Linked DNA regions of Hyphomicrobium denitrificans ATCC 51888. The protein of the gene in region 1 interacts with the protein of each later gene in a pairwise test. Links are inferred from orthologs where the notes say so. Each region holds a gene or a part of one and is shown on either strand. Other genes may lie near its edges.

What was found. The genes of interacting proteins can lie anywhere in the genome.
Region 2: the proteins of hflK (region 1) and ftsH interact in binary tests that used the Escherichia coli proteins (3 or more experiments, as listed by UniProt). The link is inferred for Hyphomicrobium denitrificans ATCC 51888 from one-to-one orthologs.

Annotation. Positions count from the first base shown.
Region 1 is NC_014313.1:280,089-285,985, reverse strand. What follows is about bases 2,729-5,693. They hold hflK (FtsH protease activity modulator HflK), read right to left. Parts: upstream 4,815-5,693; coding sequence 3,642-4,814; downstream 2,729-3,641. Other genes in these bases: HDEN_RS01300 (dihydrofolate reductase), read right to left, coding at 5,071-5,583; hflC (protease modulator HflC), read right to left, coding at 2,729-3,640; HDEN_RS01315 (DUF2065 domain-containing protein), read right to left, coding at 2,729-2,732. Also shown: pssA (CDP-diacylglycerol--serine O-phosphatidyltransferase), read right to left, coding at 1-98; HDEN_RS01325 (phosphatidylserine decarboxylase), read right to left, coding at 195-908; HDEN_RS01320 (Do family serine endopeptidase), read right to left, coding at 952-2,415; more of HDEN_RS01315, read right to left, coding at 2,547-2,728; HDEN_RS17890 (hypothetical protein), read left to right, coding at 5,809-5,897.
Region 2 is NC_014313.1:2,474,497-2,482,440, reverse strand. Bases 2,947-5,903 are described here. They hold ftsH (ATP-dependent zinc metalloprotease FtsH), read left to right. Parts: upstream 2,947-3,425; coding sequence 3,426-5,381; downstream 5,382-5,903. Other genes in these bases: folP (dihydropteroate synthase), read left to right, coding at 5,715-5,903; tilS (tRNA lysidine(34) synthetase TilS), read left to right, coding at 2,947-3,294. Outside these bases: HDEN_RS11945 (OmpA family protein), read left to right, coding at 15-764; tol-pal system protein YbgF, read left to right, coding at 938-1,939; more of tilS, read left to right, coding at 1,963-2,946; more of folP, read left to right, coding at 5,904-6,818; HDEN_RS11920 (pyridoxamine 5'-phosphate oxidase family protein), read left to right, coding at 6,850-7,464; HDEN_RS11915 (APC family permease), read right to left, coding at 7,469-7,944. UniProt on the Escherichia coli protein: Acts as a processive, ATP-dependent zinc metallopeptidase for both cytoplasmic and membrane proteins. Plays a role in the quality control of integral membrane proteins.

The sequences.
Region 1 (5,897 bases):
GGCACCAACATCCGCACCGGCACCTGCCGATGCCGGAACAGCGATCGCCTGCGGCGGCGTCGCGTTTCCGTTTCGATCCGTGGTTCTTCCATGTCCATGGCAGGCCTCCTCCAGGCGCATGCGCGGCCGTCGAACCCTCTTGCCCGAGACGGCCTCGGGCTTCAAAGCCGAGTGGTCCCTCTGGCTCAGGCGGCCTAAGCGAGACGCGCCTCACGCTCGGGCTCGACCGATTGAAGATCGGCGAAAACCGTTTCGCCCGCAACCGCTCGTTGGCCGACGCTCACAAGAGCGACCTTACCGGGTGGCAGATAAACATCCACACGCGAACCGAAGCGGATCAATCCGAATCGCTGTCCGGCCCCGATCACGTCGCCGATCTGCGAGAACGTCACGATCCGGCGCGCGACAAGCCCCGCAATCTGCACGACGCCGATTTCGCCCTCGGTCGGCGTCTCGATCACCAGAATACGCCGTTCATTGTCTTCACTCGCCTTATCGAGCGCCGCATTGAGAAATGCGCCCGGCACATAAAGCGAGCGCACGATGCGGCCCGCCACCGGCGAACGGTTGATGTGCACGTCGAAGACCGAAAGGAACGTCGAAATGCGCACGCGTTCTTCCGGACCCATCCCGAGTTCGGCGGGCGGCGTCACTTTCTCGATCGACGAAATCTTGCCGTCCGCCGCCGAGACGACGAGACCCGGCCGCAACGGCGTGACGCGCGCCGGATCGCGGAAGAAATAAACGACCCACGCTGTAATCGCGGCCGCGATCCATCCGAGCGGCGGATAGATCAGGAAGAAGATCAAAGTAACCACCGCGCCGATGGCGATGAACTTGTGCCCGTCCGGATGCACCGGCGCGAACGATTCAAAGATGGTATCGAGAAGTCCGTGGTTTCCAGACACGTTTGCCTCCTGGCGCGCGATGAACTGCGAAAATCGCGCGGGATTACGAGATTGGCACGGCAACGAAGCGAAGATCGCCCTTGCCGTCTTCGACGCGGAATAGCACGGCCTTGCGTCCGGCCTTCCTGACCTTATCGACGCTCGCCGCGACGTCGCCCGGATCGCTCACCGCTTCCTGCGCCGCCTCGACGATCACATCGCCGGCTTTGATGCCCTTTTTCGCTGCCGCGCTTTGCGGATCGATGCTTTCGACGACCACGCCTTTGATCTTGTCATCGAGTCCGTACTTGCGCCGGAGTTCCGACGTCAGCGCCGAAAGCTTGAGCCCGATGATCGACGATCCCGGCGCCGGGCTCTCGCTGCCCTGCTCTTTCAGATCGCTGTCGGTGTCGTCGCCGTCATCAAGGCGCCCGACCGTCACTTGCAGCGTCTTGCGCTCGCCTTTGCGCAGAAGCTCGACATCCGCGGCTTTGCCGATCGGCGCCTGCGCCACGATCCTCGGCAGGCCGCGCATCGAAGTCACGTCCTTGTTGTCGAACTTCAGAATGACGTCGCCGGCTTCGAGGCCTGCTTTCGCCGCCGGGCTCTCGGGCGTCACGGCCGCGATCAACGCGCCGCTGTTTTCCGGCACGCCGAGCGTCTCGGCGATGTCGTCCGTCACCGTCTGAATCTTCACACCAAGCCAGCCGCGCCGGACTTCACCGAATTGCTTCAGCTGATCGACGACGTTCGCGACCGTGTCCGAAGGCACGGCAAAGCCGATGCCGATCGAGCCGCCGGTCGGCGATATGATGGCCGTATTCACGCCGATCACTTCGCCGTCCATGTTGAACAGCGGCCCGCCCGAGTTGCCCTTGTTGATCGCAGCATCGGTCTGCAGATAATCGTCGTAAGGCCCGGAATTGATGTCGCGGCTCTTCGCCGAGATGATGCCCAGCGAAACCGAGCCCCCGAGCCCGAACGGATTGCCGATCGCCATCACCCAGTCGCCGACTTCGAGCGTGGCCGACGGCCCGAACTTGACGTCCTTGAGCGGCTTCTTCGGCGTGACCTTGAGCAGCGCGAGATCGGCCTTCGTATCGCGGCCGAGCACCTTGTCGACCTTCAGCTTCGAGCCATCGTGAAAATTGATCTCGATCTCTTCGGCGCCTTCGATCACGTGGTTATTGGTGACGATCAGGCCTTCGTTGCCGTCGATCACGAAGCCGGAGCCGAGCGACGAAATCTTGCGATCCGAATTGGGAACGCCGCCGCGCTTGTTGAAGAAGTCGTCGAAGAAGTCCTCGAACGGCGCGCCCTTCGGCACCTTCGGCAGCGGCACGCCGCTCGGTCCCTTGACGGTCTGCGAGGTGGAGATGTTGACGACGGCGTCGACGAGCTTCTTCGCGACCGGCGCAACCGACGCCGGGCCGTTCTGGAACGCCTGCGCCGGACACGAAAACAGCGCCATCGTCATGATCGCGCTGAGCAGCAGCCGAGGCATAAGCACGGATATTTTTCCGGTCATCGCAGAACTCCAGTGTCCGACCCCACGCGACGCTCGGCGGGACCTATGGGGCTTCAGTGGCGCAAGATCGCAGCATCAAAGTGACGATCGTAGCATATAGCCGGGATGGGGGGACAAGTCGGCTTCCGACCTTATCCTCGGACGAGCCAGACGAGAAAAACTCCAAACGCGACGGCCACGAGAGCTCCGGCCTGAATCGGGCCGTTTCCCCGGCTGGCGATGTCCGTGACGACACGCCGCGCAGCATCCGGGGCGACCGCCCAGAGTAGCCCTTCAAGAACAAGGGCTACTCCGAGGCCGGTCAGAAGATCGTTCATCGCTCAGGCGTGACCGTGACGGAAGGCGCCGGAGCCCGTTTCACGCCACCGTTCGGATCTTCGAAGTAGCGGAAGAAGTCGCTGCTCGGCGACAGAAGCAAACGCGTGTCGCTCGGCTTGATCGCCGTCGTGTACGCCTGCATCGAACGGTAGAACTGGAAGAAGTCCGGGTCCTTTCCGAACGCGTCCGCGAAGATGCGGCTGCGCTGAGCTTCGCCGTCACCGCGAATTTCGTCCGACTTCTGCGTCGCCGTCGCCTTGATGATCGTCACCGCCTTGTCGGCGTTGGCGCGAATGCGGTTGCTCTCGGCTTCACCCTGCGCCCGAAGCTCCGTTGCCTCACGAACGCGGTCGGCGCGCATGCGATCGTAGACCTTGACGAGGTTCACCTTCGGCAGATCGGCGCGCTTGAGACGCACGTCGACGACTTCAAGTCCGTAATCGCGGCCTTCTTTGTTCACCTGCGCCGCGATCTCCTTCATCAGCGACTCGCGCTTGTCCTTGACGATCTCCTGCAGCGTCGCAGAACCGAGCACGCGCCGGATTTCAGATTCGATCAGCGGTCCGACGACTTCACGCACGCGCTCTTCGTTGCGCACGTTCTGATAGAACTTGAGCGGGTCCGTGATGCGGTAACGCGCATAGGCGTCGACGATCAAGCGCTGCTGATCCGCCGCCGTGACTTCCTGCTCCGTCGTATCGAGATCGAGAATACGCTTGTCGAATTTCTCGACCGTATCGATGAACGGAACTTTCCACTTCAGTCCGGGCGTCTCGATGATCTGCTGCGTTTTACCGAAGCGCAGCACCATCGCCTGCTCGTTCTGATGCACGATGAATGCCGAGGCATAGAGACCCGCAGCCGCGAGGCCCAATACCGTAAGAATGAAAGCGAAGAATGCGCGCATATTATTTCGATCCTTCGGACGTTTCACGCTTCTGCAGCTGATCTAGCGGCAGGTAAGGCACGACGCCCTGGCCACTCTTCTGGTCGATGATGATCTTGTCGGCGCCCTCGAGCACGCGCTCCTGCATTTCGAGATACAAGCGCTGCCGCGTGACGTCCGGCGCCTTCTTGTATTCGTCGTAGACCTTGAGGAAGCGCGCCGCCTGACCGGTTGCCTCGGCGACGGTCTGGTCGCGATAGCCTTCGGCCGCGGCTACGATGCGATCGGCATCGCCTCGCGCTCTCGGCGTAACCTGGTCGGCGTAGGTTTGCGCCTGCTTGACCAGCGTTTCTCTCTCTTGCGCGGCCGCCGCAACCTCGCGGAACGAGCCGATGACTTCTTCCGGCGGATCGACTTCCTTGAGCTGGATCTGGTCGATCTTGATGCCCGCCCGATAATAATCGAGCGTCTTCTGCATCAGCTTTTGCACGTCTTCCTGAATTTGCTGCCGCCCACCTGTCAGAAGCGGCTGCAATGCCGACTGGCCGACCACTTCACGCATCGCGCTTTCGGCAACCTCACGCACCGTCGTCTCCGGCTGCGCGATATTGAATAGGAACTGCTGGACGCCGGTATCGCCATTTTCGCTCTTGTCCGGGCTGATGCGCCAGAACACGACGAAGCGGACATCGACGACGCTGCCGTCGCCGGTCAGCATCAGGCCGCTGTCGCGCGCTCCGAGGGTACTACGGGCGCTGCCGACTTCGATCGTCCGCTGCTGCGTGACTTTCGGCAGCCGCACTTCTTCGATTGGATACGGCAAACGCCAATGTAGACCTGGCGTATCCCAACGGTTGTATTCGCCAAAGCGCAGAACGATGCCCTGCTCGTCGGGATTCACGCGATAGAAGAAGCCGTAGAACGTTGCGCCGGCGAGAAGCAGAAGCCCGACGAGGAAAATAAACGTCTTCGGAACGCCGCCGCCGATGCCGCCCGAGCCATTGCCTCCGGCGCCGCCACCGCCGCCGCGCATGACACGGCGCATGCGGTCCTGGCCACGACGCAAAATCTCATCGAGATCCGGCGGCTCCTTGCCGCCGCCACCGCCAGAGCCCCAAGGCCCTTGCCCCCACGGACCGCCGCCGCCGCCGCCACCACCGCTGCCTTTTCCGCCGCCTTGATTACTCCAGGGCATAAATCAGGGCCTCTCTCGCATCTGAGCTGAAATTGAAGTGACGCATCCGCCTTCCGGCTCCTCGGTGCGGCGTCGGTCGGAAGACGACATTGAGACGTGCACGGTGAAAGCCTCGGGGACGCAAAAGAAAACAAGGTTCGGGGGAGCTTATAAGGTACGGTTCCCTCGATCGCAAATTCCCAACCCCTTGGATTATCGGAATTTGGGGCGTCGCGGCGGCGCTTCAAGGGTTTGAGACGCCGGCTCGCGCACTCTTTTACCTGCGTTCGTAAACGCTGAGCGTCGACGCAAACTCGTCGCGCGGCCCTTGCGGCAAGGCTTCTTTCGCCACTTCCTGCCAAACGGCGTCGTCAAGCGGCGGAAAATACCTGTCGCCTTCCACGCTCACATGAACGCGCGTCAGATAGATGCGATCTGCAACCGGCAGCGTGGCATCGAACACCGCGACGCCGCCGATAACCATGATCTCATCGGCCCCGCGCGTGGTCGCCAGGATGCGCGCCAGCGTCAGCGCTTCGGTGACGTTTTCGCAGGTCGAAACGTCGGCCGCATCGAACGCCGGATCGCGCGTCACGACGATGTTGTCACGGCCGTCGAGCGCCTTGCCGATCGACTGGAACGTCCGCCGCCCCATGATCATGGGCTTGCCCATCGTCAGCTTGCGGAACAGCTTGAGATCGGACGAGAGCCGCCACGGCAGCGCGCCGTCACGGCCGATGACGCCGTTTTCCGAAACGGCGACGACCAGGGAAATAGGTAAGTCATTCATCCCCGACCGATAGCAACGGCAGACACGAGAATCAAATCCTACGTCGTAGCCTGCCAATGCGCCGAATCGGTTCATCAACACCGACTAGCAAGCCATTAAACGGCGCAATTCCCGATTCAACTGTTTGCCGAATGTGGGAAACCCTACGGCTATTTCAGCAGCAACATTGCGACAGACCGAGAATCGCTCATCAATGTGCTCAAATCATAAAGATTGGGGGAATTCGTGAAATCCACGCCATTGGGCATCGCAATTTTCGCTTTGTTCGTTTCCGCCTGCGCAAAATCGCCGGATAGCATTGCACCGGCATACAT
Region 2 (7,944 bases), 2.2 Mb from region 1 along the record:
TCGTGATTGGCGTCATGTCGGCGGTACTCGCCCTCATGATGGCGTTCACGCTGTCTGCGATTGCGCAGGAAGACGACGACGGTCCGAACGGCGAGACTGCTGCGGAACTTCTCGTCGATGGAATGGACGCGGCTTCGGATCGCGCATACGATTCCGCGCGTCGGCTATTCCAGAAATTGATTTCGGCCTTTCCCGATTCGCCCGAAGCGGCGCGTGCGCGCCGGGCGCTGTCGTCCCTCGGTTCCGACGGAGATACCGAAGAAGGGCGCGCCGCAATCCGCGCTGATGAAGCCGAACGAACGGCCGAGTACCGCCATGCGTTTCTGATCAGCGTCGGCGATCGGGTATTTTTTGCGGAAAGCAGCGCGGAACTCGGCGGCCGGGCGCTGGCCATTATCGAGGGCCAGGCCCGCTGGCTGAAACTCCGTCCGAATCTGACGATCACGGTGATTGGCCGCTCCGACGATGGCGGTGACCGGCGATCCGCGCAAACCTTGTCCAAGCAGCGGGCCGAAGCCGTGCGCGATCGTTTGATCGCGGCGGGACTCGATGCGAGTCGCGTCGACCTGAGACCAACGGGCAACGACGACAAGGTTGCGGTCTGCTCGACGTCGATGTGCCGGGCGCAGAATCGCAACGCCGAAGTTTTCATTAATGATCTTCGCGATCAGGATCCGATAAGATCGAGCATGCAATCGTCCACAACGCGGCCGCCTAGAGGATTGTCGGGCCGCCCCGCCGAGACGGGCCAAGTGGCGCAATAAGCCGTCTTGGCTTCGCCGCGATTGCCGCATGGGCGGGGAAGCTCATGACTCTTCATTTGATTTTGCCCAATATCGGGCGCACGAGACAGGTCGATACGCGATAGCTGTGCTAGACTCGGCGCCGATATCGAAACGAGTAGCTTTGATAGAATCATACGGAGCAGGGCCAGGGCATGGCTAAGCGCAAACTGATTCCAGTTCGGTTCGGAATTCCTGTGGCGGCAGTCGCGTTGCTTGTCGCGGCGACGCCTGCGCTTGCTCAGTCCAAGGATAAAGCGCCGAAGGCGGCTGACAGCGGGCTGCAGACGCGCGTTCAGTCGCTCGAAGAACAACTCGTCGATATGCAGGTCGTCGTCGGCACGCTCGAGACGTTGGCGAAGAGCGGTGGCTCCGCGCCCGCGCCATTTCCGGCTTCGACAGCCGGAGGCGACGGCGATGCGGCGCGCATCGAAAGTCTCGAGACTCAGATCCGCGCGCTGACCGCTCAGGTCCAGCAGCTTTCCGATCAGGTTCGCAGCCTCGGCGGTACGCCGCGCCGGTCCGACATCCCGCCATCCTCGGCCACTGCGTCGGCTGCTGACGGAACCTACCCGCAAGCACACGATGGCGAGCCAAGCCCCGGATTCGGCTCGACGACGGTCGCCGCGGGCGAGGACGCGATCGGCGGTTTGCTCAGCAGCGATAGCGCGCATTCGCCGAACGCTGCTCCGGCCGCTGGAAACCCGGCCGCGGAAGCGCCGCCGGCATCGGTCGCAACGGCGGCGTTGGCTCCGGCCAGTGAGTCGAGCAACGATCCGAAACAGCTCTATGAGCAGGCTTACGGCTATCTCTTGCAGCGCGATTACGGCGCGGCGGAAACGTCGTTCACTGAGTTCTTGAAGAAGTTTCCGAACGACTCGCTTTCCGGCAACGCGCAATACTGGCTCGGCGAAACGCATTTCGTCCGCGGGCAATACAAGGCTGCCGCAAGCGCATTCTTGAAGGGCTATCAAACGTACGCGCAAGGCGCGAAGGCCCCCGACAGCTTGCTGAAACTCGCGATGTCGCTCGATCGTCTTGGTCAGAAAGATGCGGCGTGCTCCTCGTTCGCTGAGTTGGCGACCAAGTTTCCGACGGCTCCCAAGAGCGTCAAGACGCGCGCACAGAGCGAACGTCAGCGCGTCGGGTGCCAGTAACGCGTAGCTGGCGGTGAAGAGCGATGTCGCGCGGCTCACATCTGCCGATCACACCAGACGAAGCGGACGCCGCGTTCGAGCCGCTCGCGAAGTTTGAGCACGTCGTCCTCGCAGTTTCGGGCGGACCGGATAGCATGGCTCTGCTCGTGCTGGCCTCCGAATGGCGTCAACGCCGAAACGGCGCTCCGCCATCGCTCTCCGTCGCAACGGTCGATCACGGACTGCGTCCCGAATCTCCGCGCGAAGCCGAGTTCGTCGCAAGCGAAGCGCAGCGATTAGGACTGCCGCACGTCACATTGCCTTGGACGGGCGAGAAGCCGTCGCGCGGCATTCCCGACGCCGCACGCCGCGCACGTTACCGGCTGCTCGATGATCATGCACGCGCGCTGAGCGCGAGCGATGTCGCCGTCGTCACCGCGCATCATCAAGGCGATCAGGCCGAGACGTTCGCCATGCGCCTCGCACGCGGAGCCGGCGTCAACGGGCTCGCCGGAATGCCGGCCGAACGCGTGTTGCACGAAGGCTCGACCGTCAGCCTCGTGCGGCCGCTGCTGGCGTTCGCCAAATCCCGCCTCATCGCAACGCTCGAAGCACGCGGGCTATCGAGTGTCGATGATCCGAGCAACTCGGATCATCGCTATGAGCGCGCGCGCATGCGAAGTGCGCTCTCCGATCTCGATGCGGCCGGAATTTCGCCTGCGGCGTTGGCAACATCCGCACGGCGTCTCGGTGAGGCGGAGGCCGCGTTGCGTTACGCCGACGAATGCTTCGCCGCGACTCTCGCGCTCTCGTTCGGAAACGAAGTCTTCGCCGCCTTCGACCGCAACGCCTTCCGCGCCGGTCCCGCGTTGCTCCGCCAGCGCCTTCTCGGGAGCCTCATCGCACGTTACGGAGGCGCCAGCGAACGACCCGACCTTGTCGAAATCGAAGACCTCACGGCTCGACTTCAGGCGGAAGACAAAAGTACTGCAACGCTCGGCGGCGTGATGGTCTCCAGCGGCAGCCGTTTCGTCCGCGTCTGGCGCGAGGCGGGGCGGCTCACGCAGTCTGACCTTATTCTATCTCCAGGTGAGAGCCGGACGTGGGATCGCAGGTTCATTGTCCAGCGTGCGGCGGACGCGATCGGGGCGGTAAAAGTACGTCCGCTCGGCGCGGAGAATTACGCGAGGATTGCGGGCCGTCTCGCCGCTAAATATCGGCCGCCGTCGCGGGCGGCACATGCGCTGCCGTCGTTCTGGCAGGGTGACGATTTGGTCGCGGTGCCGTCGCTCGCCCCCTTCGCCGTCGCATCGCAGGCGTCGCTTGAGGAGACGGGCTGCCAACTCAAGGCATTGGCAGCCGCGGCTGCTTGTTAAGGATTTATCGGCAGGCTGTAGGCCGAACTTGTGCGGATGTGTCGAGCCTCTTATGTTAAGCGGGAACCCGGCCCCATGCTCAGCCGGAGCCCAGAACGCTGGCCGCGTCACTGGCCTAAACAGGGAACCAAATGAACCCTAATTATCAGAAGCTTGCGATCTGGGCGGCGCTGCTCGTCCTGCTGCTCGCGTTATACAACCTGGTTAGCAACCCGAGCCAGTCCAGGCATTCAAACGAGATTCAATATTCGGAATTTCTTGACGCTGTCGATAAGGGTACTGTGTCGGAAGCGGTTCTGGCAGGTAATCGTATCACCGGCACGAAGCGCGATGCGTCTGGCAGCGAAGCCGCATTCGCGACGTACGCTCCTGAAGACCCGAATCTCGTGACCCGCCTGCGTGAGAAGGGTGTGAAGTTCAAAGCGCGGCCTGCAGAGGATGAAGTGCAGTCGATCACGAGCATTCTGCTGAGTTGGTTCCCGATGCTGCTTCTGATCGGCGTCTGGATCTTTTTCATGCGACAGATGCAGTCCGGCTCCGGGCGTGCGATGGGCTTCGGCAAATCGCGCGCGAAACTCCTGACCGAGCGCCACGGCCGCGTCACGTTCGATGACGTCGCCGGCGTCGATGAGGCGAAATCCGATCTCGAGGAGATCGTCGAGTTCCTTCGCGATCCGCAGAAGTTCCAGCGCCTCGGCGGACGCATTCCGCGCGGCTGTCTGCTCGTCGGCCCTCCCGGCACCGGTAAGACGCTGATCGCGCGCGCCGTTGCCGGCGAAGCCAACGTGCCGTTCTTCACGATCTCGGGCTCCGACTTCGTCGAAATGTTCGTCGGTGTCGGCGCGAGCCGTGTCCGCGACATGTTCGAGCAGGCGAAGAAGAACGCGCCCTGCATCATCTTCATCGACGAAATCGACGCCGTCGGCCGCCATCGCGGCGCCGGTCTCGGCGGCGGCAACGACGAGCGTGAGCAAACGCTCAATCAGTTGCTCGTCGAGATGGACGGCTTCGAAGCCAACGAAGGCATCATCATCATCGCGGCGACCAACCGCCCCGACGTGCTCGATCCCGCGTTGCTGCGTCCCGGCCGTTTCGACCGCCAGATCATGGTGCCGAATCCGGACGTCAACGGACGCGAAAAGATCCTCCGCGTGCATATGAAGAAAGTGCCGCTGGCACCCGACGTCGATCCGAAGGTCATCGCGCGCGGTACGCCGGGCTTCTCGGGCGCCGATCTCGCGAACCTCGTCAACGAGGCAGCGCTGCTTGCCGCTCGCCGCAACAAGCGGCTCGTGACGCAGGCCGAGTTCGAGGATTCCAAAGACAAGGTCATGATGGGCGCTGAGCGCAAGACCATGGCCATGACGCAGGAAGAAAAGCTTGCGACCGCCTATCACGAAGCGGGCCATGCCATCGTCAACCTCGTCGTGCCGGGCAACGATCCGCTGCACAAGGTGACGATCGTACCGCGCGGCCGTGCGCTGGGCGTGACGATGAGTTTGCCCGAGCGCGATCGCCTCAGCTATTCGAAGCAGTGGTGCGAAGGCAAAATCGCGATGGCCTTCGGTGGCCGCGTCGCCGAGCAGATCATCTACGGTCGCGAGCACTTGAACACCGGCGCGTCGAGCGACATCAGCCAGGCGACCGGGATCGCCAAGCGCATGGTCACGGAATGGGGTATGAGCGACAAGCTCGGTCCGCTGCTGTACTCGGAGAACTCGCAGGAAGTCTTCCTCGGGCATTCGATCACGCAGCAGAAGAACATGAGCGAGGAAACCGCCAAGCTCATCGACGAGGAAACCCGTCGCATCGTCACCACCGGGCAGAGCATCGCCTGGGAAGTGCTGACGAAGCACAAGGCCGAACTCGAAACCATGGCGCAGGCGCTCATGGAATACGAGACGATCACCGGCGAAGAGTGCCAGGCGATCATGCGCGGCGAGAAGATCGCCCGTCGCGATGACGACGATGGCACGAAGGGTTCGGCAGGATCGGCAGTGCCCTCGGCCGGGCGTCAACCGCCCCGTCCGCGCAGCGAGCCATCGGGCGGCATCGACATCGGGCCGGAACCCCAGCCGCAAGGTTGAGCCTCCGCTCAAACGCACGATCCACGATCAAACGGCCGCGACCCGCTCGCGGCCGTTTTGTTTGCCGACCTCCAACAGAGCCATCAGTCCGAGTGAAGACGCCGACGAAGCTCCGCTCTAATTCCCCTCCCCTTGACGGGGAGGGGTCAGGGGTGGGGTGGAGAGCCAGGCGGAATATCAACGGCCTGACCGACCCCATCAGCGACCAACGTCAACTCGTCCAACGGCTCGCGCATCTCCGCCCCCCCTTCGACGGCGCGGCGTGAAAATCCAGGCGCACGTTTGAAACTTTTCTCGTAAGAACACCTGCACAGCGATGGACACGGACGCCGAATGAAACGCTCGATTTACCTCCAGCCGACTGCGATCTTCTGGGACAGGAGCCGACGCCGCGCCATCGACGAGCCCGATATCCCGGAATGGCGCGGATTGCCGCTCGCAGGCGGGCGCTTGTCGTTCGCCGCGCTGGATGTCTTGACGCGCGCGACGCCGGAAACGAAGCGGCGCACGATCGTCCTCGGCGATGCGTTCAGCGGCGACTGGGGCCGCGAGGCTCTGGCGGCAGCCGACATCCTCGAGGAACTATCCACGCAGCGTCCACGCATCGCCGGATTGTCGCTCGACCGGCCCCGCATCATGGGCATCGTCAACGTCACGCCGGACAGCTTCTCCGACGGCGGCGAAAACCTCGACGCCGAGAAGGCAATCGCGCACGGTCTTCAGCTCGTCGCCGAAGGCGCCGACATCCTCGATATCGGCGGCGAGAGCACGCGCCCGCAGTCGGACGCTGTTGCACTCGACGAGGAACTGCGTCGCGTCCTCCCGGTCATCGAAGGCCTGCGCGCCCGCACCGACGCCGTGATCTCAATCGATACGCGCAAGGCCGAGGTGATGCGCCGCGCCGCCGCTGCCGGGGCCGACATTCTGAATGACGTCTCGGCGTTCACGCATGATCCGGACTCGCTCGCCGTCGCGGCTGAAACCGAGCTGCCCGTCGTCATCATGCACGCGCAGGGCGATCCGAAAACGATGAACGACAATCCGCAGTATGACGATGTCGTCCTCGACGTATTCGATTACCTCGAAAGCCGCGTGCAGGCCTGTGTCGCCGCCGGAATCCCGAAATCGAAAATCGTCGTTGATCCCGGCATCGGCTTCGGCAAGCACCTTCATCACAACGTCGCGGTGATGGCGGGGCTGTCGCTCTATCACGGTCTCGGCGTGCCGATCCTTCTCGGTGCGAGCCGCAAGAAAATGATCGGCCAGCTCTGCAACGTCGATGACGCGAAGGATCGCGTGTCGGGATCGCTGGCGACGGCCATCGCGGGTGTCGGATCGGGCGTGCAGATCGTGCGCGTTCACGACGTCAAGGAAACGAAGCAGGCGATCGAGGTCTGGCGCGCCTGTACGGCGGGCACCGAAAAGGGGTTGGATTAACCGAGGGATCAAGCGCGGGAGATTGGCTCTGATGCAAATTGCTTCCGACATCGCATTCACACCGTCCGTCAAGGCCGAACAGTCAAAGCGCGGTTCGCGTCTTCAATACGAGCGGATGGAACGTACGAGGGGCTGGCCGAGCACCGTCACGCCGGACCTCACCGCATTCATCGCCGATGCGCGCTCCTTCTACCTTGCAACGGCGAGCGCCGACGGCCAGCCTTACATCCAGCATCGCGGCGGGCCCGCGGGGTTTCTCAAGATCCTCGACGACAAGAGGCTGGCGTTCGCTGATTATGTTGGAAACCGGCAGTACATCACGATCGGCAATCTCGCCGAGAATCCGAAAGCCTACATATTCATCATGGATTACGTGCATCAGCGGCGCGTAAAGCTCTGGGGTACGGCGAAGGTGATCGAAGGCGATGACGAGCTGCTGTCGAAGCTGAGCGATCCGACATATCGCGCGCGGCCGGAACGCGTGATCGTCTTCACGATCGAAGCCTGGGATCAGAACTGCCCGCAGCATATTCCGCGGATGCTGCCATTTGACGAAGTGGCAGGCGCGATTGGACGGCTGCAAACGCGGATCGCCGATCTCGAAACGGAAAATGCCCGCCTGCGCAACGACTCCAAGGCGCAATGAAGGCTCACCGGACGTCCGATTTTCCCATCCGAAGCACTGCGTAAAGCGCGAGGATCAGGGCGATCAGCGCGCCTGCGAGAGCGGGCGCGCGCCAGTCGCTGCTTGCCAGTCGCGTCAAAAGCAGACCCGTGCAAACGGCAATTCCCGCAAGCGGCAGGATCACCGGTATTTCGAACTGGCCCGGCTTTTCGTCGGCGCGGCGCTTGAGCGTAACGAGCGAAGCATTGACGGCGATGAACACCACAAGAAGCAGCAAGACGGTCGCCGCAGCAAGGTCGGCGATGCCGCCCGCAATCACCAGCAGCAGGGACACCGCAAGCAGCGCCAGCACGGCGATATGCGGCGTGCGTTGCTTCGCGTGGAGCCGCCCGAAATGATTCGGCAGCAATCCTTGTCCGGACATGCCGTAGATCAGGCGCGAGGCCGTGACGTAATTCACGAGCGCAGTGTTCGCGACCGAGAACAGCGCAATGAATGTCA